Regions from separate parts of the Pantoea sp. X-Soil-ISGK-355 genome, predicted to be linked through region 1. Evidence: predicted binding sites of a transcription regulator. Region 1 holds the regulator's gene; each other region holds the start of a gene.
The links. Region 1 encodes PurR, which represses purine synthesis genes. Its sites were predicted from a motif close to CANGCAAACGTTTGCNTG; they were not measured.
Positions count from the first base shown of each region.

Region 2: a site for PurR is predicted at 5,000-5,017, ahead of serA (phosphoglycerate dehydrogenase). Genes of this name have one in related genera too.
Region 3: a site for PurR is predicted at 3,846-3,863, ahead of purE (5-(carboxyamino)imidazole ribonucleotide mutase). Genes of this name have one in related genera too.
Region 4: a site for PurR is predicted at 3,588-3,605, ahead of glyA (serine hydroxymethyltransferase). Genes of this name have one in related genera too.

Region 1 is NZ_AP035971.1:1,829,769-1,836,992, reverse strand. Features, by position in the region: gene rnt (ribonuclease T) at 75-743, shown strand; gene AC6I8J_RS08455 (Grx4 family monothiol glutaredoxin) at 787-1,122, opposite strand; gene AC6I8J_RS08450 (C40 family peptidase) at 1,487-2,296, shown strand; gene cydH (cytochrome bd-I oxidase subunit CydH) at 2,344-2,433, opposite strand; gene purR (HTH-type transcriptional repressor PurR) at 2,715-3,740, shown strand; gene punR (DNA-binding transcriptional activator PunR) at 3,737-4,642, opposite strand; gene punC (purine nucleoside transporter PunC) at 4,750-5,952, shown strand; gene cfa (cyclopropane fatty acyl phospholipid synthase) at 6,263-7,224, shown strand, end outside.
Region 2 is NZ_AP035971.1:3,327,929-3,335,152, reverse strand. Features, by position in the region: gene fbaA (class II fructose-bisphosphate aldolase) at 1-349, shown strand, start outside; gene mscS (small-conductance mechanosensitive channel MscS) at 542-1,423, shown strand; gene argO (arginine exporter ArgO) at 1,548-2,171, shown strand; gene AC6I8J_RS15260 (oxidative stress defense protein) at 2,315-3,037, shown strand; gene AC6I8J_RS15255 (LysR family transcriptional regulator ArgP) at 3,070-3,975, opposite strand; gene rpiA (ribose-5-phosphate isomerase RpiA) at 4,158-4,817, shown strand; gene serA (phosphoglycerate dehydrogenase) at 5,097-6,335, shown strand; gene AC6I8J_RS15240 (5-formyltetrahydrofolate cyclo-ligase) at 6,680-7,224, opposite strand, start outside.
Region 3 is NZ_AP035971.1:1,087,709-1,094,932, reverse strand. Features, by position in the region: gene AC6I8J_RS04865 (AAA family ATPase) at 1-975, opposite strand, end outside; gene cysS (cysteine--tRNA ligase) at 1,009-2,394, opposite strand; gene ppiB (peptidylprolyl isomerase B) at 2,607-3,101, shown strand; gene lpxH (UDP-2,3-diacylglucosamine diphosphatase) at 3,101-3,817, shown strand; gene purE (5-(carboxyamino)imidazole ribonucleotide mutase) at 3,948-4,454, shown strand; gene purK (5-(carboxyamino)imidazole ribonucleotide synthase) at 4,451-5,515, shown strand; gene ybbP (putative ABC transporter permease subunit YbbP) at 5,600-7,224, opposite strand, start outside.
Region 4 is NZ_AP035971.1:3,078,769-3,085,992, reverse strand. Features, by position in the region: gene glrR (two-component system response regulator GlrR) at 1-1,144, shown strand, start outside; gene glnB (nitrogen regulatory protein P-II) at 1,329-1,667, shown strand; gene hmpA (NO-inducible flavohemoprotein) at 2,207-3,391, opposite strand; gene glyA (serine hydroxymethyltransferase) at 3,717-4,970, shown strand; gene AC6I8J_RS14095 (3-phenylpropionate MFS transporter) at 5,099-6,247, shown strand; gene csiE (stationary phase inducible protein CsiE) at 6,229-7,224, opposite strand, start outside.

The DNA.
Region 1 (7,224 bases):
TGCGCTTCATCTGCTGCACCCGGCCCTGTTTTTTGCCATAATACGCGCTGCCCTTTTTCTGCAACGAGATCCTGATGTCTGAATCGAATTCCCCTAATGCACTCAATCAACGTTTCCGTGGCTTCTATCCGGTGGTGATCGACGTTGAAACCGCGGGTTTCAATGCGCAAACCGATGCGTTACTGGAGATTGCCGCTATCACGCTGAAAATGGATGAAGAGGGATGGATTCAGATTGATCAGACGCTGCATTTCAACGTCGAACCCTTTGTCGGCTCGCTTTTGCATCCGGAAGCGCTGGCCTTTACCGGTATCGATCCGAGTAATCCGCTGCGCGGCGCAGTCAGTGAATATGAAGCACTGCATGCCATTTTCAAAATGGTCCGCAAGGGCATTAAAGACAGCGGCTGCAATCGCGCCATTATGGTGGCGCACAATGCCACGTTTGATCTGAATTTCATGTCGGCGGCAGCAGAACGTGCCAGCCTGAAGCGCAACCCGTTTCACCCGTTTGCCACCTTTGATACTGCGGCCCTGAGCGGACTGGTGCTGGGTCAGACGGTGCTGGCGAAAGCCTGTATTGCGGCGGGAATGGAGTTTGACAGTACGCAGGCGCATTCTGCGCTCTATGACACTCAGCAGACAGCGACACTGTTCTGCGAGCTGGTAAACCGCTGGAAACGGTTAGGCGGCTGGCCACTGCCCTTCGCCGAGGGCGACGCAGACGCCTGCGCCTCCGCATAAGGGATGCCACAATGAAAAAGGCCGACATGATGTCGGCCTTTTTTTATTCTGCTTCTTTAAACTTTTCTGCAGTCTCTTTGATCAGTGTCTGCAGCTCACCACGTTGTAACATCTCAACGATGATATCGCATCCACCAACCAGCTCACCATCGACCCACAGCTGCGGAAAGGTCGGCCAGTTAGCGAATTTCGGCATCTCGGCACGAATGTCCGGGTTCTGCAGAATATCCACGTAAGCAAAACGCTCACCGCAGGCTGACAGCGCCTGCACCGCCTGTGCAGAGAAACCGCAGCTTGGCAGTTTCGGGGAACCTTTCATGTACAGCAGGATCGGGTTTTCTGCGATCTGGCGCTGAATTTTTTCTACAGTACTCATAATTGCCTTCCTTAATTCGTTACTTCGTGTTTGTTTATTGTAGCGACTTCGCAGCGTGACTGAAAACGAGATTTTACCGCTGTCCGATTAAATCGCCATCATTGTTAAGTTCCGCCTCGGGACGCCTGAATGCCTGATTATTAACAGCTGGTAACAGTTTAATAATTCGTAATAATTTCGTTGAGATAAGATGCTGAAAATGTTCATTTTCAGCGCGATTGCATGGGTTGCAAAGATTAATATTAAAAGGCATTACAGTTTTTAAAAGAACTGGACTAGAATGGCCTGGGCACTGATCCTGGATCAGATTAATCTCAACTTTGTCGCGGTGCGTAGTGGCCCTGACAACTTAACTAATCAACGGACTATGCGTTTAATCATTACGCTTTTCATGCTGGCCTTTGCGCAACTGTTTTTCAACGTCGCTGCTGCTTCCCCGCACACGCCGGTGAACGTCAGTACGCATAAAGCAGAAAAAAAGAGTGCGCGCGATGATGAGCGCCGCAAGCGTCGCCAGGTAAAAACGGTGACCAAAAAAACTCGCCTCAGCCCTGTTCAAAAACTCAAAACGAAAAAACAGAAAAAAGTCGAACTCACTGCTAAACAGACGCCTGCTAAGAAGACCTCGCTTAAAACCGCCCGTATCAGCAAAAGCAAAGAAAAAAATAAAGAAAAAAAACGCTATGGTCATCAGCGCCTGCTGAAAACCGCTGAGGTCACCACCAGCGAACCTGGCACGATTAAAATGAGCAAATCACACCGTCAGCGCTACCAGAAAGCGCGAGAAACCGCGATGACGAAGCTGATGGGACAGCTGGGTAAACCGTATCAGTGGGGCGGCACCTCACCACATACTGGTTTCGATTGCAGCGGTCTGGTCTGGTATGCCTATAAAGATCTGGTGAAGTTTAAGATCCCGCGTACCGCTAACGAGATGTATCACCTGCGTGACGCAGCACCGATTAAGCGTGAATCGCTGGAGAAAGGCGATCTGGTCTTCTTCCGCATTAACGGTCGCGGTACGGCGGACCACGTCGGCGTTTACCTGGGCGATGGCAAGTTTATTCAGTCGCCACGTACCGGCAAAGATATTCAGATCAGTGCATTAGGCGAAGATTACTGGCAGCGCCACTATATTGGTGCCCGTCGGGTGATGACGCCGAAAACCATTCGCTGAGCAGCACTACAGTCCGAAAAAAGCCGGGATTATCCCGGCTTTTTTTATTAGTGCAGAATGGCGGTAAAACTGAAAGCCACAATCATCAGCAGACAGCCGACAGTGGTCATTAACGCCAGTTTAAGATCGGTACTCATTGTTTGCTCCTTAGTCACACACTTTGTAGGGATATGGCATTTTCCCACAGGGTCCGGTAAAAATCTCGTTTTATCCGTTCAGCCTTGTTAGAATCTCGCCTTTGTTGCGCAACGCGTGCAACCCTGATTCCGTTTGCGCATCTTTTGAGGCGTTTTTTCTCCGCCAGAAGCCTGTTTACCGGCCAGAAAAGCCGCATTTTTGCGGAAAAAACCCTGAGCAGACGCAAACGTTTAACATTACGCTTATCATAGAGTTAGGTAAGCACTGGAGTCCGATTTTCATGGCAACAATTAAAGATGTGGCGAAACGCGCTGGCGTCTCAACGACCACCGTTTCGCACGTCATCAATAAAACCCGCTTTGTCGCTGAAGAGACGCGCGAGGCGGTCTGGCAGGCAATTAAAGAATTGCACTACTCGCCGAGCGCTGTAGCACGCAGTCTGAAAGTAAACCACACCAAGACGCTGGGTCTGCTTGCCACCTCCAGCGAAGCGCCCTATTTCGCTGAAATTATTGAGGCGGTTGAAAATCACTGTTTTGATAAAGGCTATACGCTGATTCTGGGTAATGCGCATAACGACCTGCAAAAACAGCGCGCCTACCTCAGCATGATGGCGCAGAAGCGTGTCGATGGCCTGCTGGTGATGTGCTCTGAGTATCCGGACGATCTGCTGCAGATGCTGGAAGAGAACCGCAATATCCCGATGGTGGTGATGGACTGGGGCGAATCGCGCGCCGACTTTACCGATACGGTTCTCGATAATGCCTTCCAGGGCGGCTATCTGGCGGGACGCTATCTGATTGAACGCGGACACCGCGATATCGGTGCCATTCCGGGTCAGATGGAGCGCAATACCGGCGGCGGACGCCATGCCGGTTTCCTGAAGGCACTGGAAGAAGCGGGAATTCAGCCGCGCGCGGAATGGATTGTGCAGGGTGACTTTGAGCCAGAGTCGGGTTATCAGGCGATGCAGCAGATCCTGTCGCAAAAGCAGCGCCCGACCGCCGTCTTCTGCGGCGGCGACATCATGGCGATGGGGGCCATTTGCGCCGCCGACGAGATGGGTCTGCGCGTGCCGCAGGATATTTCGGTAATCGGTTATGACAATGTGCGCAACGCACGCTATTTCGCCCCTGCCCTGACCACGGTGCATCAGCCTAAAGCCCAGTTGGGTGAGAAGGCGCTGGATATGCTGCTCGACCGCATCACCAGTAAGCGCGAAGTGTCACAAACGATTGAAGTCCATCCGACGCTGATTGAGCGCCGTTCAGTGACCGATGGTCCGTTCCGCGACTATCGCCGCTAATCCTCGCTTAACCACTCCTGATTAAGCGTTTGCGCATCACCCAGATAGCTGAGCAACCAGCCTGTCGCCGGTGATGCGCGATCCTCGGCCCAGCTAACGCAGCAGGGGCTGTCCGGAAATGCTACCGGAAGCGTTAGCTCCACCAGCTCGCCACTGTCGAGCAGTGGCCTGGCCAGATGCCCCGGCACCATCGCCACGCACAAGCCCGCCTGCACGCATTCCAGTCCGGTTTGCCACTCCGGCACCACCAGCCTGCGCTGGTTATCCAGCGTCCATGTCATACGACGCGGCAGTGCGCGTGATGTATCTTCCAGCACCAGGGACGGCCAGCTACGCAGCGTGTCGTCATCTATCTGGCTCGCCTGCGTCAGCGGATGATCGGGCGCGACCACGCAGCGCCAGTTGAGCGTACCCATATCGCGAAACGCAAACCGTCCGCCCACCGGAATTGCCTGGGTGGCCCCAATCGCAACTTCTACCCGGCCATCGGCCAGCGCATCCCAGACACCATTAAAAACTTCATAGCTGATGATCAGCTCCATATCGGGGAAGTGGCGATAGAAATCTTTGACCAGCTGCCGGGTGCGCTGAGGTTTGGCGATACGGTCAACGGCAATGCTGAGCTGCCCGCGCCAGCCATTGGCCAGCTGCTGACACTGCCGCCGTGTAGCAAGCATTTTTTTGATGACGCTGCGCCCTTCCCGGACAAAATGTTCGCCTGCTGGCGTCAGCACCACTTCACGATGCTGGCGTTCGAACAGCGGCACCGCCAGCCAGTTTTCCAGCTGACGCACTGTATAGCTGATGGCAGAAGGTACCCGATGCAGCTCCTGCGCGGCTGCGCTGAAGCTGCCCCCTCGGGCAACCGCGTCAACGACCTCTAATGCATATTCTGACCACATAATCTGCCTTCAAAAATTTTAACAGCAACCGGCAAATATTACCGTTTCACAGCGGCAAACGCACCTTTTACACTCTGCCGCGTTTATCCTGCAAAAATGAGAATGAGATGCTGTCGAATAAAGGATTTATGCCCTATCTTGCCCTGCTGAGCATGCTCGGATTTTTAGCCACTGACATGTATCTGCCCGCCTTTGGTGCGATGCAGCACACCTTTAATACCTCGCCCGGCCTGATTAGCGCCAGTATGAGCCTCTTTCTGGGAGGCTTTGCCGTGGGTCAGCTTTTCTGGGGACCGCTCTCCGACCGCATCGGCCGTAAGCCGGTGCTGCTGGCCGGACTGACCCTGTTTGGCGTCGGCTGTGCGGGCATGCTGTGGGTGAATGATATTACTCTGATGCTGGCGCTGCGCTTTGTGCAGGCCATTGGCGTCTGTGCTGCCGCCGTGAGCTGGCAGGCATTGGTGGTGGATCGCTACCCCGCCGCGCGCGCCAACAAAGTCTTTGCAACGATTATGCCGCTGGTTGCGCTCTCCCCGGCGCTGGCCCCGTTGCTGGGTGCCTGGCTGATCGGTCACTTCCACTGGCGTTCGATTTTTCTGGTGCTGACACTGATTGCGGTGGCGTTGATTCTGACCACCCTGCGTCTGCCCACAGTACGCCCGGAAGCACGCGAAAAAGGAGCACAGCCCGGCTTTCTCACCCTGCTGAAATCCCGGGTCTACAGCGGCAACGTGCTGATCTACTCTGCCTGTTCTGCCAGCTTCTTTGCCTGGCTGACCGGATCGCCGTTCATTCTGGCGGATCTGGGTCTCTCGCCCGCCGATATCGGCCTGAGTTATGTACCCCAGACCCTCGCCTTTTTAATCGGTGGATTTGGCTGTCGCGCCCTGCTCAACCGCTTTAACGGCGCACAGCTGCTCCCCTGGCTGTTAGGCGTCTACAGCCTGAGCATTCTGGCGCTGTTTGCTGTTGCACTTGCAGGCAACAGTACGCTGGTGAGCCTGATGGTGCCGTTCTGTGGGATGGCGCTGGCTAACGGCGCAATTTATCCGATTGTGGTTTCCAGTGCGCTGACGCCCTTCCCGCACGCCACCGGTAAAGCGGCCGCATTGCAGAACACCTTACAACTCGGACTCTGCTTCGCTGCAAGCCTGGCAGTCTCTGCCGGATTAACCCAGGCGCTGTTTACCACTACGCTGATAATGACGGTAACGATTCTGCTGGCGCTACTCGGTTACGCCATGCAGCGTACCGCAAGCGCACAATCTGTTGTTGCCTCTCCGCAACCTGCCTGCCAGGATAACCAGTGACACATTGACTTTTTCGTTAGCATCCTAACAATAAGTCATTGAATATTGACCCGCGTGAGAATATACTCATTCGGGTCAACAAACCTGTAATAAATCAATAATATACTAACGTAATAATCTGATTGGCACCCTGTTGCCGGGACGGTATTCGCGCGCGTTATTCTTAGCCTGACCGACCTGCTGCAGGCTATTCCAGTCCTCTGTATCACACAGTCAACCGGTGTGCGGAATCATCCGTACCGTTTCTCAATGCCTGACAAAATTGACTACTCTTTGTTCAGGTTCAGATTGGACAGGTGGTGGAAAAGCTATGAGTTCATCTTATGCAGAAGCAGTGAGCCCTGAAGAAAACCATTGGTATCGCATCGTCCACGAAATGCTGGAAAAAGCGGATATTGAAATTAATGGTTCACGTCCCTGGGATATTCATATTAATCATCCCGGCTTTTTTAAGCGCGTTCTGCAGGAAGGATCGCTTGGGCTCGGTGAGAGCTACATGGATGGGTGGTGGGAGTGCGACCGGCTGGATATTTTCTTCCATCAGGTGCTTAAACATAAACTCGATCAGCAACTCCCGCATCACTTTAAAGATACGCTGCGCATCGCCGCTGCCCGCTTAACCAATCTGCAGTCGAAAAAGCGGGCCTGGATTGTCGGTAAAGAGCATTACGACCTGGGTAACGATCTCTTTTCACTGATGCTTGACCCCTATATGCAATATTCCTGTGGCTACTGGAAAGAGGCCACGACCCTGGCGACGGCGCAGGAAGCCAAGCTGGATATGATTTGCCGTAAATTAGCGCTGGAACCGGGAATGTCGCTGCTGGATATCGGCTGTGGCTGGGGCGGACTCGCGGAATTTGCCGCATGTCATTATGGCGTTAAAGTGCATGGCGTGACGATTTCCGCCGAACAACAGAAACTGGCGCAGCAGCGCTGTAGCGGATTAGATGTCACGATTCTGTTGCAGGATTATCGCGATCTGAATGAGCAGTTTGATCGCATCGTTTCAGTAGGCATGTTCGAGCATGTCGGGCCAAAGAATTACGCCACCTATTTTGATGTGGTTGATCGTAATTTAAAACCTGACGGTATTTTCCTTCTTCACACCATTGGCGCGATTAAAACCGATATGAGCGTCGATCCCTGGATTGACAAATATATCTTCCCTAACGGCTGCCTGCCTTCAGTGCGTCACGTGGCGGATGCCAGCGAGCCGCATTTTATTCTGGAAGACTGGCATAACTTCGGGGCCGATTACGACAAAACGTT
Region 2 (7,224 bases), 1.5 Mb from region 1:
TTCGCAGAAATATGTGTGTGAAAAACATGGCCTGCCGCACAACGCGCTGGACTTCGTTTTCCACGGCGGTTCAGGTTCTTCAGCTGCAGAAATTGAAGAGTCTATCAGCTACGGCGTGATCAAGATGAACATCGATACCGACACCCAGTGGGCAACTTGGGACGGCATCCTGCAGTACTACAAAAAGAACGAAGGCTATCTGCAGTCGCAGCTGGGTAACCCGGAAGGCGACGACAAGCCAAACAAAAAATACTACGACCCACGCGTCTGGCTGCGTTCTGCCCAGGCCTCTATGGTCGTGCGTCTGGAGCAGGCTTTCAAAGAGCTGAACGCTGTCGACGTGCTGTAACTGACATACAGTTATCGTACAAAAAAGGCCCGAAAGGGCCTTTTTTTTGACCTTTTTTTGTCAGGTTTGTGTCAAAAGCCATGCAGGTTTGGCACACCGCCATTTATTGTTTACCCTTTTGTCAGGGATTGTCAGAGCGGTTCTGACAATGTGTTGTTATTTCCCCGGGAAATTTGATTACAGGATGGTTCCATGCAGGATACGGGTATGTTTGATGAGCTCAATAACGCGGGTAACTGGATAGTACGCAATCAGGAGCTGCTGATTAGCTATGCGGTAAACATTGTCGCAGCTATTGCGATTATCTTTGTGGGGATGATGATTGCACGCATCATCTCTAACACCGTTAATCGTCTGCTGCGCGCGCGTCATATTGATACGACTGTTGCTGATTTTCTGTCGGCGCTGGTGCGCTACGGTATTATCGCCTTCACGCTTATCGCGGCACTTGGGCGCATTGGTGTCCAGACAACCTCGGTCATCGCCATCCTTGGTGCAGCCGGTCTGGCTGTCGGTCTGGCATTAAAAGACTCCCTGTCAAACCTTGCTGCGGGCGTACTGCTGGTGATTTTCCGTCACTTCCGTGCCGGTGAGTTCGTTGATCTGGGTGGGATCATGGGTACGGTAATGAACGTGCAGATCTTCTCCACCACGCTCAAATCAGCCGACGGCAAGCGAGTGGTGGTGCCTAACGGTAAAATTCTTGCCGGAAACATCGTTAACTTCTCGCGTGAGCCGGTTCGCCGTAATGAATTTATCATTGGCGTCTCTTACGATGCTGATGTTGATGAGGTTCTGACGCTGTTGCGTGAAGTGGTCGACGCTGACAGTCGTGTATTGCAGGATAAAGGCGTGCAGGTTGGTCTGAATGAGCTGGCCGCTTCCTCCATGAACTTTGTGGTGCGCTGCTGGAGCAACAGCGGCGATCTGCAGGACGTCTACTGGGACCTGCTGAAGAACTTTAAGCGTGCGCTGGATGGCAAAGGGATTGGTATTCCTTATCCGCAGATGGATGTGCATCTGCACCGTGTCAGACAGTCAGACGCAACTACGCCAGAGACTCAGCCACAGTAATCTTTCAGTGGGCGGCTTCTGTCGCCCATTCATTTTGCTAATCGCAGATTAATTCTTTCAATTTCCGCTAATCATCCTCTCTCTTTATACTTCTCCTCCTCTAACGATGTGAGGAAATAATCCTGTGTTATCTCTCTATTTTCAGGGGCTTGCCCTTGGCGCCGCGCTGATTCTGCCGCTGGGCCCGCAGAACGCTTTTGTGATGAATCAGGGGGTAAAGCGTCAGTATCATCTGATGACGGCAGCCCTCTGCTCGCTGAGTGATATTCTGCTGATCTGCGGTGGGATCTTTGGCGGCAGCGCCTTGCTGAGCCAGTCTCCACTGCTGCTGATGGTGATCACCTGGGCGGGTGTAGCCTTTCTGTTGTGGTATGGCTGGGGCGCATTGCGTAACGCTTTTCGCGGCGACGCCGATCTGTCGGATGGTGAGCCATTAAAGCAGAGCAGGGGACGCATTATCGCGACGCTGCTGGCAGTGACCTGGCTCAATCCGCACGTCTATCTCGATACCTTTGTGGTGCTGGGCAGTCTTGGCGGTCAGTTGCCGACCACCACCGCGCGTCAGTGGTTTGCGCTGGGCACCATCAGTGCGTCGATCCTGTGGTTCTTTGGTCTGGCGCTGCTGGCCGCCTGGCTGTCACCACGCCTGCGCACCGCCAAAGCCCAGCGCATCATTAACCTGCTGGTGGGCGCGGTGATGTGGTTTATCGCCCTGCAACTGGCGCGCCAGGGCATTGCCGGATTTTGATCCCAACGTCGATCCGGTGCGGTTATTGCCGCGCGGAGGCCGAACTTTTGCCATAATGACCACTCAAAGCATGGCGCATACCGATGCGCTGTTGGGCTTCGCCGGTTGGAAGCCGTCATAGTACCTTTTCAAGGAGGACTTTCATGAAACTGAAAGCATTGGCTCTGGCCGCAATCATGAGCGCCGGGGCATTGCCTGGCGTATACGCTGATGAGTTACCGAACGGACCGCACGTGGTGACCTCAGGCAAGGCAACGGTCGATGCCCGTCCCGATATTGCGACGCTCTCTATCGTGGTGAACGTGTCGTCTAAAGATGCCGCAGATGCGAAAAAGCAGGCGGATAGCCGGGTTGCGCAATATTTCGATTTTCTGCAGAAAAACGGCATTGAGAAGAAAGATATCGATGCAGCTAACCTGAGCACACAGCCTGAGTACGATTACACCAAAGAGGGTAAATCGGTACTGAAAGGCTACCGCGCGGTGCGTCAGGTACAGGTCACCCTGCGTCAGCTGGATAAGCTGAACGATCTGCTGGACGGGGCGCTGAAGTCCGGTCTGAATGAGGTACGCAGCGTCGAGTTAGGCGTGGCAAACCCGGAAAGTTACAAAGAGCAGGCGCGTAAAGCCGCGATTAAAAACGCGACTCAGCAGGCATCACAGCTGGCTGAAGGCTTCAACGCGAAGCTGGGATCCATCTACAGCATTCGTTATCAGGTTGCCAACTATCAGCCGATGCCAATGAACCGCATGTATAAAGCGGCTGCCGCGGCGGATACGTCGGCGCAGGAAACCTATGATCAGCAGAGCATCAACTTTGACGATCAGGTGGATGTGGTGTTTGAGCTCAAGCCCAACACGCCATAATGCAAAACGGGGCTGATGCCCCGTTTTTGTTTTCAGGCTGCCACGTCATCCTGCCGCAGCACCCGATGTCCATGCGCAATCAGCGCATCGGTCACCCGACGCATTAACCGGCTTTCCGGCGCAAACCGATGCCAGTAGAGCATCCGCCGCTGACACAGACCCGGCGTCAAATCGATTAACTCACCGCTTGCCAGCTCACGCTCAATCTGAAGATGTGGGATCATACAGCAGGTCGAACCCTGTCGCGCCATCTGCACAAAAGCTTCAGAGGAGTTCACAATGTGACAGGGCACGCTGCCCGGTGAGAGATCAAAGTTCTGCTGCAGGAAGGCCTGATGCATATCATCAAGATGGTCAAACGCTACCGCAGGCGCTTTCAGCAGGGCAGAGCGGGTGACGCCGTTTGGGAAGAAGCGATCGGCAAAGTCGCGTGACGCCACAAACAGATAGTCGAGCGCACCGAGCTGATCCACCAGGCAACTTGGCAGCGGCTGCGGCTGAATACTCACCGCACCCACCACTTCACCCCGACGCAGACGCTCCTGAGTGCGGGTTTCATCTTCGACCTGCAGATTCAGACGCACAGGTGAATCCGCCAGTACATCTTTCAGTGCGGGCAGCAGCCAGGTCGCCAGACTGTCGGCATTGACCGCCAGCGACAGCAGCAGCGGCGTGGTGCCACTGTTCTCGTCGCCCAGCCACTCCTCTTCCAGCAATTCTACCTGATGCAGCAACGCCAGCAGTTTTTGCCCCTGTTCAGTCGGACGCGGTGGCACGGTACGTACCAGCAGCGGCTGACCAAACAGGTTCTCCAGCTGCTTGATACGCTGTGAAACCGCCGACTGGGTGATACATAACTTTTGTGCGGCACGCTCAAAGCCGCGTTCGCGGATCACTGAATCCAGCGCCTGAAGCGTTCGATAATCCGGGCGTTTCATTCTTCTTCTCTCTCCTTCAGGGTGGACGTCACTATGCCACAAAAGTGTCACCTGTGATGGCTCTCTTATTTTTTGTGGGCTGGCTTCCAAAGCGATAAATCCACGTCGGACAGCCGAGCATTTTCAGCAAGCCTTGTTTTATACTACGCGCACTTCGTTGTCGCACAGGTTTTAAACATACCATGACCCAGGATGAACTGAAAAAAGCCGTTGGCTGGGCTGCACTTGAGTACGTGCAGCCGGGCACCGTTGTTGGCGTAGGCACCGGATCCACCGCTGCCCACTTTATTGATGCGCTGGCCACAGTCAGGCATCAGATTGAAGGTGCTGTCTCCAGCTCGGATGCCTCAACCCAGAAGCTGAAGAGCCTGGGTATTCAGGTGTTCGATCTGAACGAGATTGACCTGCTGTCGGTATACGTTGATGGCGCGGATGAGATCAACCCACAGATGCAGATGATCAAAGGCGGTGGCGCAGCGCTGACGCGCGAAAAGATCGTGGCCGCAGTGGCAGAGACGTTTATCTGCATCGCTGACGCCTCAAAAGAGGTCGATGTGCTGGGGCGTTTCCCTCTGCCGGTCGAAGTGATTCCGATGGCGCGCAGTTACGTGGCGCGTCAGCTGGTGAAAATGGGTGGCTTACCTGAGTATCGTCAGAACGTGGTCACGGATAACGGCAACATTATTCTTGATGTGCATAATCTCCGCATTCTCGATCCGATTGAGCTGGAAAAAACCATCAATGCTTTGCCTGGCGTCGTGACCGTTGGCCTTTTTGCCGCGCGCGGTGCCGATATCGCATTGATCGGCGGTCCTGATGGCGTGAAAACCATCAAAAAATGATCTGTCTGGCGCTGTAAAGGCGCCGGTTATTTCTGCCTGCAAATCATCTTTTCTCGCGTCGGTGAAATTTGGTGACTTATGTCACATAACCGTCATCGACAGTAGGTTCGTTCTCTCTTCATCGCTGACCTCATGATTTTGTCCGGCAATGTGCTGCTGCCAGCCATTGCCATGCTGGCTGGCGGGCAATCGTTTGTATTGCCGGACGCGATTTTTTTGATATTTTGACAGAAGGCTGGCTTATGGTAGTCCTCATTGAATGCTGAATAGGATCGGGAAATGGCAAAGGTATCACTGGAAAAAGATAAGATTAAGTTCCTGTTGGTGGAAGGTGTCCATCAGAGCGCGCTGGAAAACCTGCGGGCTGCAGGCTATACCAACATCGAATTCCACAAGGGCGCACTGGACTCCGACGCGTTAAAAGCATCGATCCGCGATGCGCACTTCATTGGTATCCGTTCCCGCTCCCAGCTCACTGAAGAGATTTTTGCGGCGGCTGAAAAGCTGGTCGCCGTGGGCTGTTTCTGTATCGGCACCAACCAGGTTGATCTGCAGGCGGCTGCCCGCCGGGGTATCCCGGTGTTCAATGCGCCTTTCTCGAATACCCGCTCGGTGGCGGAGCTGGTCATTGGTGAGATGCTGCTGATGCTGCGTGGCATCCCGGAAGCAAACGCGAAAGCACACCGTGGCATCTGGAATAAGATTGCCAAAGGCTCATTTGAAGCGCGTGGCAAAAAGCTGGGCATCATCGGTTACGGTCATATCGGTATGCAGCTGGGCGTGCTGGCAGAAAGTCTGGGCATGCATGTTTTCTTCTACGACATTGAAAACAAGCTGCCGCTGGGTAATGCCACGCAGGTACGCCATCTTGCAGACCTGCTCAACATGAGCGACGTTGTCAGCCTGCACGTGCCGGAAACGGCCTCTACACAGGATATGATCGGTGCAGAGCAGCTGGCGCAGATGAAACCCGGTGCGCTGCTGATTAACGCCTCACGCGGTACAGTCGTGGATATTCCCGCGCTGTGTGATGCCCTGGCCAGCAAGCATGTGGGTGGTGCAGCCATCGACGTCTTCCCGACCGAGCCAGCCACCAACAGCGAGCCGTTTATCTCTCCATTGAGTGAGTTCGACAATGTGATCCTGACGCCGCACATTGGCGGATCGACAGAAGAAGCGCAGGAGAATATCGGGATTGAAGTGGCGGGCAAGCTGGCAAAATATTCCGATAACGGCTCGACTCTCTCAGCGGTCAACTTCCCGGAAGTATCACTGCCGATTCACGGTATCAGCGCCAGTCGTCTGCTGCATATCCATGAGAACCGTCCTGGCGTGCTGACGGCCATCAACCAGATTTTTGCCGAGCAGGGTATCAACATCGCCGCCCAGTATCTGCAAACTTCACCGTTCATGGGCTATGTGGTGATCGACATTGATGCAGAGCCGGAAGTGGCCGAGAACGCGCTGCAGCTGATGAAGGCGATTCCGGGTACTATCCGCGCGCGTCTGCTCTACTAAGCGCTACCAACCTGAACAGGCGCTTAGTCGCGTCTCTTCAGGTAGGTAATACAGGCTGTCGCGATTTACTGTAAGATCGAGACTGCGAAGAGAACACGGTCAGATCGGAAAGACGCAAAATCCGCCATCCCTGGCATGCCCGGCCCGCGCGATTAGGCACCTCATCCCTGAGGTGCGCCCGTAAACGGGCCAACGCTTTGCGTTGTTCAAAAACGCTCCCGGCGTTTTTGTCCCTTGCGCGGGACGCTTTCCTCTTCTGACCATGTTCCCTGCGCGTTAAGCTTTTCCATTGCTGCCAGATGCGCCCAGGTATGGGTTTTCACTTGTCTGCAAAAGCGACGCTTCTACTCCCACTGCCAGAGTTTTGATGGCGTCATTACCGCCGGCAAAGGCACATCCCATTCTGCCACCGGCAGGCTATCGACCTGCTGACAATCGTGTGCCAGGCCCACCGGCAAAAAACCGTGCTGCCGCCAGTTCTGCAGGGTACGATCGTAGAAGCCGCCGCCCATCCCCAGACGCTGTCCATGCTGATCAAATGCCACCAGCGGCACCATCATCAGATCCAGTTGGTCAAGGGTGATCAACTGCCGGATATCCAGCGGCGGTTCAGGAATGCGCAGCTTATTTTTGAGCAATGGGGTATCGGGCGAGTAGCGCAGAAACAACAAATTACCGGGGGAGAAGGGGTGTAAAACCGGCAGACAGACCGTTTTCTTCTGATGCCAGAGGCGGGCAATCAGCGGACGGGTATTTAGTTCGCCATCCACCGACAGAAAAAGGGCGATATTGCGCGCTTCAGTCACCGGGGCGTAGTTGAGCGCATGTTCAGCGAGCTGCTCAGCGGCCTGCGTTTGCTGCTCATCGGTGAGTGCCCGTCGCAGATGTC
Region 3 (7,224 bases), 740 kb from region 1:
CTGACTGGCTTCGGCGATTAAGCGCGCCAGCGCAGGCAACAGATCTTCATGCAGACTGTTTTCCGGCTCATTCAGCGCCATAAAGGCGGGCGGGCGCGGGCTGAGCAGCGCCACAACCAGACACAGAAAACGCAGCGTGCCATCTGAAAACTCTGCACTCTCCAGCGAACGCAGAATGCCATGGCGGGACATCAGCATCTGAAAGCGGCCGTTCTGCACTTCGACGTCAAACTGGCTGTCAGGAAACGCCTGCGCCATCACCTCAAACAACAGCTCTGAATGACCGCGCTCCACGATGGTTGCCCAGGCCGCGGCCAGATTACTGCCATCATGGCTCAGCACGGGCGCACGCACGCCAATCTGCGGCGCACGAATCGGTGAGCCAGGCCAGACGGCGAACTCATGGTAGAAGCGCCACTGCAGCAGCCGTTCGCGCAGCTGGGAAAGCTCCGGGTAGCGATGGGGTTCGCTAAGCTGACCAAACAGCGACTCTTCCGGATGCAGCACCGCCGGCCAGGCGACGCGATCGCCCTCAACGTTATGCAGAAAGGCGGTCTGATTTTCACGCTGCATGAGGCAGGCAGAATGACGACGACGCTGGCCGCTGAGCCAGAGCCGCTCCTGCTTCACCAGCGGATCAAGATTGAACAGGCTGGTCGACAGCGGCTCGGGAAAGCCAATCTCCAGCTGGTAATCCATATCATCCATCACCACGGCCAGCTCCAGCCGCTTCGGATCGTGTCGGCGATCGCCCCGGCGCAATCCGCCTGCCCACATCGCTTTCTGAATGCCGCCTTCGTCAGCCAGTGCCAGCGCGAGACGACCGCTGGCCGCCTCGTGCAGCAGTCGCACCGCTTTGTAGAGGTTGGATTTACCGTAGCCGTTGGGACCGCTCACCACATTCAGCTGTTGCAGTGACAGCGTCAGGTTACGTATTGAGCGGAAACCGCGGATCTGAATCTGTTCAATCGCCATAATAAAAAAGGGCGATTGCTCGCCCTCTCCGGTTTATTTTCGACGCCAGCTGGAGCCCTGTGGCCCATCCTCGACGATGACCCCCAGCGCGTTAAGCTTGTCGCGCGCGATATCCGCTTCTGCCCAGGCTTTCGCAGCACGCGCATCGGCACGGGCCTTCACCCAATGCTCAATCTCGGCAACCTCTTCATCATTAACCTGCGCGCCGCTTTGCAGGAACAGCTCAGGATCCTGCTGCAGAATACCCAGCACGTTAGCCATCTCGCGCAGCTTCGACGCCAGACCATGCGCTGACGCGCCGTCTTCGCTTTTCAGACGGTTCACTTCACGCGCCATATCAAACAGCACCGAGTAGGCTTCCGGGGTATTGAAATCATCATCCATAGCGCTGCGGAAACGCGCTTCAAACGCTTCGCCGCCGTGCGCTTTAACGCTGCTGTCGGTGTGACGCAGCGCGGTATAAAGGCGTTCCAGCGCCGCGCGCGCCTGATTCAGGTTATCTTCGCCGTAGTTAAGCTGGCTGCGATAGTGACCGGACATCAGGAAGTAACGCACCGTCTCCGCATCATAATGTTGCAGCACGTCTCGTACGGTGAAGAAGTTGCCGAGCGATTTCGACATCTTCTCGCGGTCAACCATCACCATGCCGGAGTGCATCCAGTAGTTAACGTAAGGACCGTCATGAGCGCAGCTCGACTGGGCGATTTCGTTTTCATGGTGCGGGAACATCAGGTCTGAACCGCCGCCGTGGATATCGAAATGGGTGCCCAGCTGTTTGCAGTTCATCGCCGAGCACTCGATGTGCCAGCCAGGACGGCCGTTGCCCCACGGTGATGACCAGGCGGGCTCATCCGCTTTAGACATCTTCCACAGCACGAAGTCCATCGGATTGCGCTTCACATCAGCGACTTCAACGCGTGCGCCCGCCTGCAGCTGCTCCAGATCCTGACGCGACAGCGCGCCATAATCGGTGTCGCTCAGTACATCAAACATCACGTCGCCGTTATCTGCCACATAGGCATGACCGCGAGCGATCAATGTTTCCACCAGCTCGATGATTTCAGCGATGTGACGGGTGGCGCGCGGTTCCTCATCAGGTGGCAGAATGCCCAGCGCGGCGAAGTCGTTGTGCATCTCGCCGATCATACGGTTGGTCAGCGTTTCGATGCTCTCGCCATTCTCATTGGCGCGTTTGATGATTTTGTCATCAATGTCGGTGATGTTACGTACATAGTTAAGCTGATAACCGAGGTAACGCAGGTAGCGCGCCACCACGTCAAACGCCACGAACGTCCGCCCATGACCAATGTGACAGAGGTCATACACCGTGATGCCGCAAACATACATCCCGATTTTACCGGCATGAATGGGTTTGAATTCCTCTTTCTGTCGACTCAGGGTGTTATAAATCTTAAGCATTGAACGGTTCCGTTTTCGCGTGTGGTTGGCTTTTTTAAGTATCCAGACATTGTGCCGTATTTTTATCGCTCGCGCGACGCAAAGCAAGCCAACTGCGCCGTGCTGCTGACGCGTCATTGGAAATTATGATATAAGAACGGTCGACTAAAAGGGGTACGCCAGTTAACAGCGCGATCCCGGCAACTGATCACAACCTTTACAGGACAACAAAAATGGTAACTTTCCAGACGAACCATGGCGATATCGTAATCAAAACTTTCGATGATAAAGCGCCGGCAACCGTACAGAACTTCCTGGATTACTGCCGTGAAGGTTTTTACGACAACACCATTTTCCACCGTGTCATCAACGGCTTTATGATTCAGGGCGGCGGCTTCGAGCCGGGCATGAAGCAGAAAGCGACCAAAGATGAAATCCAGAACGAAGCGAACAACGGTCTGAAAAACACTAAAGGTACGCTGGCAATGGCACGTACCTCTGCGCCGCACTCTGCGACCGCACAGTTCTTCATCAACGTGGCTGACAATGACTTCCTGAACTTCCGTGACGAAAGCGTTCAGGGCTGGGGCTACTGCGTATTCGCTGAAGTGGTTGAAGGTATGGACGTGGTCGAGAAGATCAAAGCCGTTTCTACCGGCCGCAGCGGCATGCATCAGGATGTGCCAAAAGATGACGTCGTTATCCAGAAAGTGACCGTCAGCGAGTAATGTCCCGCACGCTGTTTATCGCAGATCTCCATCTGTGTCAGGAAGAACCGGCGATTACCGCCGGTTTTCTGCATTTTTTACAGCGCGAAGCGCCCCACTGCGACGCGCTCTATATTCTCGGCGATCTGTTTGAAGCCTGGATTGGCGACGACGACCCCAATCCGCTGCATCAGCAGATTGCCCGCGCCCTGCGCGCCCTGCCGGTTCCCGTCTACTTTATTCATGGCAATCGCGACTTCCTGATTGGCCGACGCTTCGCGCAGGCCTGCGGCATGACGCTGCTGCCGGAAGAGCAGGTGCTGACGCTCTACGGCCATCGGTTGCTGATCATGCACGGCGATACGCTCTGCACTGACGACGCGGGTTACCTGCGTTTTCGGGCCAACGTACACAATCCCTGGATTCAGCGGCTCTTCCTGGCGCTGCCGTTGTGGATACGTAAACGCATCGCCGCCCGGATGCGCGCCGACAGTAAACAGGCCAACCAGCATAAATCCCAGACCATTATGGATGTGAATCAGGATGCTGTGGCCGACGCAATGCTGCGCCAGCAGGTGCCTTTGCTGATCCATGGCCATACGCATCGCCCGGCGATTCATACGCTGAACTTAAAAGGTGAAACAGCACAACGCGCAGTGCTGGGTGCCTGGCACAGCCGTGGCTCAATGATTCAGCTCGACGCCAGCGGCATTCAGCTTATCCATTTCGACTTTTAGTCTGCGGTTAACTCCCCAACCTTAGCCTGACGCAACCGTTTTCCTTGCGTGCGTCTCATGCTATTCTCGGTGCCCTTCAAAACCTGTCCGCCCGGCCAGGTCTGTTTGTTTATTCACAGGAGTTGACCGCATGTCATCCAACGCCCCGGCCCGCATCGCCATTGTTATGGGTTCCAGAAGTGACTGGGCCACCATGCAGTTCGCCGCTGAAATCCTTTCCAGCCTGGACGTCCCTTTTGATGTTGAAGTGGTCTCTGCGCACCGTACCCCGGATAAACTGTTCAGTTTTGCCGAAACGGCAGCCGGCAACGGTTATCAGGTGATTATTGCTGGCGCAGGTGGCGCGGCGCATCTGCCGGGAATGCTGGCAGCAAAAACCCTGGTGCCGGTGCTGGGTGTGCCGGTGCAGAGTGCGGCCCTGAGCGGCGTCGATAGCCTCTATTCGATTGTGCAGATGCCGCGCGGTATTCCGGTCGGTACGCTGGCAATTGGTAAAGCGGGTGCAGCTAATGCCGCCCTGCTGGCCGCGCAGATTCTGGCACTGCATGACAGCGCGCTGGCGTCACGCCTGAATACCTGGCGTCAGACTCAGACCGATGAGGTGCTGAACCATCCCGATCCGCGGGTGGATGCATGAAGCCGGTTTGCGTACTGGGCAACGGCCAGTTAGGTCGTATGCTGCGTCAGGCGGGTGAACCGCTGGGCATTGCGGTCTATCCGGTAGGCCTGGATGCCGATCCTGCCGCCCTGCCGATCGCCGATAGCGTGATTACCGCCGAAATCGAACGCTGGCCGGAGACCGCGCTGACGCGTGAACTGGCGAGCCATCCGGCTTTTGTTAACCGTGATATTTTCCCACGTCTGGCCGATCGCCTGACGCAGAAACAGCTACTGGATCAACTGGGGCTCGCTACCGCGCCGTGGCAGTTGCTGGCGGACAAAAGCGAATGGCCAGCGGTGTTTGATTCACTGGGCGAGCTGGCAATTGTGAAAAGCCGCACGGGTGGTTATGACGGACGGGGTCAGTGGCGTCTGCGTGCTGATGAAACTGACCAGTTGCCGGATGCGTGTTATGGCGAGTGTATCGTTGAGCAGGGCATCAACTTTGCCGGTGAAGTGTCACTGGTCGGCGCGCGCGGTCACGATGGCAAGGTCGTGTTCTATCCACTGACGCATAACCTGCATCAGGACGGCATTCTGCGCACCAGCGTGGCGTTTCCGCAGGCGGATCCGGCACAGCAGCAGCAGGCCGAAACGATGCTGAGCGCGATCATGCAGGCGCTGAATTACGTTGGCGTGATGGCGATGGAGTGTTTTGTGACGCCAGCCGGGTTGCTGATCAATGAGCTGGCACCGCGTGTGCATAACAGTGGTCACTGGACGCAGAACGGCGCGTCTATCAGCCAATTTGACCTGCATCTGCGCGCCATTCTTGGCCTGGCCTTACCGCAGCCGGTGGTGTTTGCGCCGTCGGTCATGGTGAATCTGATCGGCACTGCCGTGAATCTCAGCTGGCTGCAACAGCCGCTGGTGCATCTGCACTGGTATGACAAAGAGGTGCGTCCGGGTCGTAAGGTGGGCCACCTCAATCTGAACGACAGCGATGCAGAGCGGCTCAGCGCCGCGCTAAATGCTCTGGTACCTCAGCTACCGGAAGAGTACGCCAGCGGTATCGCCTGGGCCGTTGAAAAGCTGTAGTTTCCCGTAACGCGCCTGCAGGTTACGGGTGCAGTCTGAATAAAGGTCAAAGGCGGCCTGGTGCCGCCTTATTCCAGCCCTGCTTTACGCCGCATCAAACTTCCTGAACAGCGCCTTTCCTTTCAGTAACCGTATCCCCAGCCAGCCGCCGCACAGCGACAGCAGCAGCGCGCCACACAACGGCAATGCCAGCCACAGTGTCCAGTCAGGCTGCCATGGGAAATCGAAAATCTTCGTCTGTAATCCCCACAGCGCCGCTTCTGCCCCCATCGCAGCCGCCACGCCGGAAACCACGCCGAGCAGCGCAAACTCACACCACAGCGTCGTGCGTAGCAGGCGTTTACCGGCACCCAGCGTGCGATAGACCACCAGCTCCTGCCGACGCTGGTGCATCCCGACCTGAATCTGCGCCAGCAGCAGCAACACACCGCAGGCCGTGACCAGCACCACCATGATCTCCAGCGCCCGGCTGACCTGCGTCAGCACCTGACCGATCTGCCGCATAATGCTGCCGATATCCAGCAGACTCAGCGCCGGGAAAGCACGGTTCAGCTGCGCCAGCAGTACAGGATTCGCCTCCATGCGGAAGCTGGTGAGCCAGGTCTGGGGCTGACTGTCGAGCGCACCTGGCGGAAAGATAAAGAAGAAATTCGGCTTCAGGCTTTCCCAGTCCACTTTACGCAGACTGGTAATATGGGCGCTGAAGGTCTGCGTATCGCCGTCGAACGTCAGCGTATCACCGAGCTTCAGCCCCAGACGATCCGCCAGTTCTACCTCCATCGACACTTCACCGGCCTTCGGCGGCCAGTTGCCAGCGACCAGCGGATTGTAATCCGGGCGCTCGGCCAGCTCTGTCAGGTTGAGTTCGCGATTCAGGGCATTATCCCGTTTCGGATCGGCCGGTTTGCCGTTGAGTTCGCTAAGCCGCACCCGCGCAATCGGATAGAAGGTTTCGGGTTTGATCTGGTGCGCTTGCAGGAAATCGCGCACCTGCGGCACCTGATCCGCCGTCATATTGAGCAGGAAGAAATTCGGGCTGTCTGCCGGTAACTGCTGCTGCCAGCGATCCAGTAGATCGCCGCGCATCACCAGCAACAGCGCCAGCAGCATAAACGACAGCGAAAAGGCCGCGAGCTGGCTCAGCGTCATGCCGGGCTGGCGCAGCAGCCGGTTGATCGCCAGTCGCAGCGCCAGATTGCGCACCACCAGCCGACGCAGCAGCAACAGGGTTCCCAAGCCGAGTAACGCCAGTAATCCCGCCAGCACCACCACACCTGCCAGCAGCGCCCAGAGCATTTTACTGCCCCCGATCAGCAACGCTAACAGCGTGACGACCACCGCGATCATCACCGGGATATAGATTTTCAGCGGCCAGAGATTTGCCACTGCATCGCGCCGCAGCACGCGCAGCGGCTGCGTTGCCAGCAGCAGACGATAGGGACGCAAACCCACCAGCAGCGAAATGACAAACAGCGATCCCACCGCCCAGATCCACGGCCAGACGCTGGCCGCCGGTAAGCTGGCGGGCAACACGGGTTTCAGCATGGCCATCAGGATCGCTTCCACGCCCTGCCCCACAACGCCTCCGGCAATCGCCGCCAGCAGCAGCACCGCCAGCCACTGGCCGATGATCAACCGCTGCAACGCACCCTGCGTCGCGCCCAGGGTTTTCAGCACCGCCACCAGATCGTAACGGCTGCGGCAATAGT
Region 4 (7,224 bases), 1.2 Mb from region 1:
TCTGGCGCTGTTTGGCGAAATCCAGAAACGCCACACCAACTTGCCAGTGATTATCCTGACGGCGCACGGCTCTATTCCGGACGCGGTCTCTGCCACCCAGCAGGGCGTTTTCAGCTTCCTGACCAAACCAGTAGACAAAGATGCGCTCTATAAAGCCATTGATGAGGCGCTGGCACAGCAGGTGCCGGTCAGTGATGACCGCTGGCGCGAAGCGATTGTCACCCGCAGCCCGCTGATGTTGAAGCTGCTGGAGCAGGCGCACATGGTGGCGCAGTCGGATGTCAGCGTGCTGATTAACGGTCAGAGCGGTACCGGTAAAGAGATGCTGGCGCAGGCGATTCACGCCGCCAGCCCGCGCAACGGCAAGCCGTTTGTCGCCATTAACTGTGGCGCACTGCCGGAGCAACTGCTGGAGTCAGAGCTGTTCGGTCACGCTAAAGGGGCGTTCACCGGTGCCGTCAGTGCCCGTGACGGTTTATTTAAAACCGCTGGCGGCGGCACGCTGTTCCTGGATGAGATTGGCGATATGCCGCAACCGCTGCAGGTGAAATTGCTGCGGGTGCTACAGGAGCGTAAGGTCAGGCCGCTGGGCAGCGATCACGATATTGAGATCGACGTGCGCATCATTTCAGCTACCCATCGCGATCTGCCAAAGGCGATGGAGAAGAAGGAATTCCGTGAGGATCTCTTCTATCGTCTGAATGTGGTGAATCTGAAGATTCCGGCACTGCATCAGCGCACCGAAGATATCCCGCTGCTGGCTAATCACCTGTTACGTCAGGCGGCAGAACGGCATAAACCGCAGATTCGCAGTTTTTCCGTCGATGCAATGAAGCGTCTGATGGCGGCCAGCTGGCCGGGCAACGTGCGTCAGCTGGTGAACGTGATTGAGCAGTGCGTGGCACTGAGTTCATCGCCGGTGATTAGCGATGCGCTGGTGGAGCAGGCCTTAAGCGGTGAAAACAGCGCGTTGCCGACATTTGCGGAGGCGCGCAATCAGTTTGAGCTGAACTATCTGCGCAAGTTGTTGCAGATGACCAAAGGCAATGTGACCAACGCCGCACGTCTGGCCGGGCGTAATCGCACGGAGTTCTATAAGCTGCTGTCTCGTCATGAACTGGACGCCAGTGATTTCAAAGAGTAGCGGGGGCGGCGAAGTGATACCGGGAGGTTGACTGCTCAGGCCCGACGCAGAATGGTTGCAGTCAGCACAATCTGACAGCGCTTGCGGCAACCTGAAGAAACCCGGATATTACCGCCCGACAGCGCCAGTAACATTTATACTTGATAAACCCTCTGACCATGGAGGGAGTGAAAAAGGGTCTGACATGAAAAAGATTGATGCGATTATCAAACCATTCAAACTCGATGATGTTCGTGAAGCCTTAGCGGAAGTGGGCATCACCGGGATGACCGTGAGTGAAGTAAAGGGCTTTGGTCGCCAGAAAGGGCACACCGAGCTGTACCGCGGCGCAGAGTATATGGTCGATTTCTTACCTAAAGTGAAAATCGAGATGGTGGTGGGCGACGATATCGTTGATACCTGCGTCGAGACCATTATGCGCACGGCGCAGACCGGCAAAATCGGTGACGGTAAGATTTTCGTCTTTGACGTGGCGCGTGTAGTGCGTATCCGTACGGGCGAAGAGGATGAAGAGGCGATCTGATAGTCTTTTTATCAGCTCTTTATCAGCATAAAGAAGCCCGCGCTGCGGGCTTTTTTTATGCCTGGGGAGCCTGGGACGAATAGCTTTGAGATCGAGCCAGCTCTGGGAACACGGTCAGATCGGAAAGACGCAAAAGCCAGTCCCTTAGTGCCTCATCTGGAATCGTTGGCTGTGTGATCGCGCCTGCTTAGAGAACACGGACAGATCGGAAAGACGCAAAACCCGCCATCCATGGCACGCTCGGCCCGCGCGATTACGCACCTCATCCCTGAGATGCGCCCGTAGTCGGGCCAACGCGTTGCGTTGTTCAAAAACGCTCCCGGCGTTTTTGTCCATGGCGCGGGACGCTTTCCTCTTCTGCCCGTGTTCCCTTCGCTTTGAGCTTATGCGTTGCTGCAAGACTCACATTGGGCAGATTACAATCTGGTACGGTTAGCGGTGAGAGCATTCCCTGCGCTTTTAGCTGATTCATTGCTGTCAGATTTAGATCGGGTTTGCCAGTAATCTAAGCCCGCAGCGCGGGCTTTTTTATCGCTCAATCACATGCCTTTATGAGGTCCAAAGAGTTCGTAATGAATGCGTGTATCTGCCACGCTGGCATCGCGCAGTTGCGCCACCACATGCTGCATAAAGGGCAGCGGACCGCAGAGATAGAAGTGGGTGTCGGGTGAGGTGAAGCGTGCTGAAAGCGCGGTGATATCCATCAGACCCTGCGCGTCATAGCGACCGGCATCTTCAGCCGCGGGCTCGCGATACCAGACCTCGCTGACGAAATCGGTGAGCTGCGCGCCTGTAGCTATCACTTCCGGGCCAAATGCATGCTGTTTGCTGTTCTCTGCGGCATGCAGCCAGCTGACCGGCGCGCGGTGCTGGCTTGCTGCCAGCGCATGGAGCATCGCCAGCATCGGCGTCTGACCCACGCCTGCAGAAATCAGCGCCACAGGCGTGACAGGGTCGACCTCAAGGAAGAAGTCGCCGTGCGGTGCGGCGAGCATCAGCTCATCACCCACCTTGCCATTCTGATGCAGCCAGCCGGAGACGGTGCCCTGTGCTTCTCGTTTCACCGCGATGCGATACTCTTTGCCGTTGCTGAGATGCGTCAGCGAGTACTGACGAATCTGGTGATGTTCGAAGCTGGCAGGCTGCAGGTGGACTGTCAGATACTGACCGGGCTTAAAGGCGGCGACCGGGCCGCCATCCACCGGCGTGAAGGTAAAGCTTTTAATCACCTCGCTCTGCTGCTCAATCGCACTGATGCGAAACGCCCGGGTGCCACGCCAGCCGCCGGTTTGCTGCTCTGTGGCCTGATAAATTTCCTCTTCGCGATTGATGAATACCTCTGCCAGCACGCCGTAGGCCTGGCCCCATGCCGCCAGCGCCTCTTCGCCCGGATCCAGCAGTTCTTTAATGGTTGCCAGCAGATTTTCACCGACGATGGCGTACTGTGCAGGCTGGATATTCAGGCTGGTATGTTTCTGCGCAATCTTTTCCACCGCAGGCAGCAGCACGGCCAGATTCTCCAGGTTTGCGCCATAGGCGCAGATGGCGTTGAACAGGGCTTCCCGCTGATCGCCATTACGCTGGTTATTCATATTGAAGACGTTTTTAAGTTCCGGATGGTGCGACAGCATGCGGTCATAGAAGTGGGCGGTAAGCTTTGGACCGCAGGCGGCGATGGCAGGCAGGGTCGATTTAACGGTGGCGATGGCGTGTGCATCAAGCATAAAGGCGGCCTCTTATTAAACATGTATTTTAAATGCATCTTATAGCTGCTTCGTCTGCGGTGTAAATAATCCAATGAACTTTCTGCTTGTCTGAGTGGCAACTTTTTAGTGCATCAAGAAAACCTTCGGCACAGCCTGAAGAAAAAACGTGGCGTCTGAACAGGGTAAAAAGGTGTAAAAATGCTGTGCCAGTAGCCAGCCAATCGTTTGCGTAAAAAGAGGAGGTTCACCCTACCTTCACCTGTTAAAACGGTTTACACTGTGGGCCTTCGCCCCTGAAGGGGGGTAAATACCGTCAGAAAGTTAGCTGAGTCAGGAGATCCGGATGTTAAAGCGTGATATGAACATTGCCGATTACGATGCCGAGTTGTGGCAGGCGATGGAGCAGGAGACAGTGCGTCAGGAAGAGCACATTGAACTGATTGCTTCTGAAAACTACACCAGCCCGCGTGTTATGCAGGCACAGGGTTCTCAGCTCACCAATAAATACGCTGAAGGCTATCCGGGCAAACGCTACTACGGCGGCTGTGAGTACGTTGATATCGTTGAGCAGCTGGCGATCGATCGCGCAAAAGAACTGTTTGGTGCCGATTACGCTAACGTGCAGCCACACTCAGGTTCACAGGCTAACTTTGCGGTTTACACCGCGCTGCTGCAGCCGGGCGATACTATTCTGGGGATGAACCTGGCGCACGGTGGGCACCTGACTCACGGCTCACCGGTTAACCTGTCCGGCAAACTCTATAACGTGGTGGCTTACGGTATCGATGAGACCGGTAAAATCGATTACGACGAACTGGCTGAACTGGCGAAAACCCACAAGCCAAAAATGATCGTAGGCGGATTCTCGGCGTACTCCGGCGTCTGTGACTGGGCGAAAATGCGCGAAATCGCGGACAGCGTGGGAGCCTGGCTGTTTGTCGATATGGCACACGTTGCTGGCCTGATTGCTGCTGACGTTTACCCAAGTCCGATCCCGCATGCGCACATCGTGACCTCCACCACTCACAAAACGCTGGCGGGTCCGCGCGGCGGCATCATTCTGGCGAAAAACGGTGATGAAGATTTCTATAAGAAACTGAACTCTGCTGTCTTCCCTGGCGGTCAGGGTGGTCCACTGATGCACGTTATCGCCGGTAAAGCGGTTGCCTTCAAAGAGGCGATGGAGCCGGAGTTCAAAACCTACCAGCAGCAGGTGGCAAAAAACGCCAAAGCGATGGTAGAAGTGCTGATCGAGCGTGGCTATGACATCGTGTCTGGCGGCACGCATAACCATCTGTTCCTGATCGATCTGGTGAGCAAGAACCTGACCGGTAAAGAAGCCGATGCGGCGCTGGGCCGTGCCAACATCACGGTTAACAAGAACAGCGTGCCAAACGATCCGAAAAGCCCGTTTGTGACGTCTGGTATCCGTATCGGTACACCAGCGGTTACCCGTCGTGGCTTCAAAGAGGCAGACGTACGCGAGCTGGCTGGCTGGATCGCCGATGTGCTGGATAACATCAATGACGAAGCGACCATTGAGCGCACCAAGAAGAAAGTGCTGGATATCTGCAGCCGTCTGCCGGTCTACGCTTAATCGCTAACCTGTTGTGAGACAGCATAAAAAGGATGGCATCTGCCATCCTTTTTTATTGCCTGTGCCGCAGGGCTCTGCCAGAGTAGCGCCCACTTATGCTGCGAAGCAGCAAACCTGCTGGAGGGAATATGGCAATCGGCTCCGCCAGATGGCTCGGATTGGGCTACTTCACTTACTTCTTCTGTTACGGCATCTATCTGCCATTCTGGGGCGTGTGGCTGAAAGGCACCGGTCTGGATGCTGAGAAGATTGGCCTGCTGCTCGGCTGTGGTATGGTTGCGCGCTTCGTCGGTAGTCTGCTTATTGCCTCGCAGGTTAAGAATCCCGGCCGGTTAATTACGGCGCTGCGTCTGCTGGCGCTGATGACCTCTCTGTTTGCTGCCGGTTTCTGGGTGGGTGAGCAGTGGATGTGGCTGCTGACTGTGATGATCGGCTTCAACCTCTTCTTCTCGCCGCTGGTGCCGCTCAGCGATGCGCTGGCTGCTACCTGGACACAGCAGATTGGGCTGGCGTACGGGCCGGTGCGACTGTGGGGATCGCTGGCCTTTGTAATCAGCTCGGCGTTAACCGGCGTGCTGGTCAGTGCTTACTCCTCTCAGGCCATTTTGCTGCTGCTTTCCGTCGGTGTCATCGCCATGCTCGCTGGCATGATGCTGAGACCAGCCACCCAGCCACAGGGTCATGAGCGTCAGGGTGCTGCAGGCGGCGGCTGGCAGGAATGGCGTGATTTGCTGCGTGAAAATGCTGTATGGCGATTTATGCTCTGCGTGACGCTGCTGCAGGGCGCGCATGCTGCCTATTACGGCTTCAGTGCTATCTGGTGGCAGGAGAGCGGCTACTCCGCCTCAACGGTGGGTTATCTCTGGTCGCTGGGCGTGGTAGCGGAAATTATCGTGTTCGCTCTGAGCAACCGCCTGTTCCGCCGCTGGCGCGCGCGTGACCTGCTGCTGCTTTCAGGCATCTGCGCGCTCATTCGCTGGGGCCTGCTGGGAGCCAGCACCGCGCTGCCGCTGCTGATTGTGGCGCAAATCCTTCACTGTGGCAGTTTCACCGTGTGTCATCTGGCGGCGATGCGTTTTATCGCGGCGCGGCAGGGGGCGGAAGTGATCCGGCTGCAGTCACTCTATTCCGCGCTGGCGATGGGCGGGGGTATTGCGATAATGACCATGATCTGCGGCGTGCTGTTCGCGCATCTGCAGGGGCATCTTTTCTGGGTAATGGCACTGGTAGCCCTGCCCGCACTGTTTCTGCGTCCCGGCTACGACTCCAGTAAATAACGAATGCGCTGCTGATGATGCAGCGTCAGCGGCAGTTCAGCATGCACCAGCGGCGGTGAGAACAAGGGCAGCGAGGTCGGGTAGGGCGAGATAATGATGTCGGTGTCCCGTGGCGCGCCATCCCGCTGAAACTGCTTCACATCCAGATAAGAAATATTGATCGGCAGCAGCGTGATCTCCCGGATCTGCTGTTCCACATCCTGCTCCAGGTCGGCATCGTCGCCGGTCAGTATCAGGACCTGCTTCTCCTGCAGCGCACTCTCCTGCATCAGCCAGGCACCAAAAATAATGGTGACTAAACTCACCTCTTCCGGCGTAAAAGTAATGTTGTAGTGCTGCTCAAAAGCCTGCAGGGCCTGCTGAGTCGTACGCAGCAGGCGAGGATAGAGTCGGCTGACATCCAGTGCCACGCAATTGTCGATACCGATAGTAAAGTGAGTGCGATCGAGTGCCTGCGCCAGATGCGGATAGAGCTGGTGCAGCAGTTCGTCGCGGTCAGCAAAGGTGATTTCGGCACAGGCTTCAAAGTCATTGATCAGTTGCTGCGTCGCGTTCATCAACTGCTGTTCAGCAGGATGTGCAACCGCATCCACGACCGGCGTATGAATCTGGCTAAACAGCAGCGTCCAGAAGTCGGTTTCACTGACATGCGGGGCAAGATGGCAGCGTTTTCGCCAGTGATGTATCACATCTTCGGCGGCCTGCCGCTCAGGCTTCTGCTGCAGCCAGAGGGACTGCGCCTCACTGAACAGCACCGGCTGACGCTGGCACAAGCCATACTTCATAAATATCTGCAGAAAAAGCCGGTCGCGTTCGCTGAAATCACGCTTCAGACGCAGGCTGCAATGCTGAATCAGCGCCTGTAAATTGGTCTCATCCCACAACGCTTTCTCAATCTTCATGACCTTCAGGCGCTGGCGCAGGGGCGCAGCAAAATGCTCGCAGACAAAATCCTGCGATAAACGCAGACTGCGTCG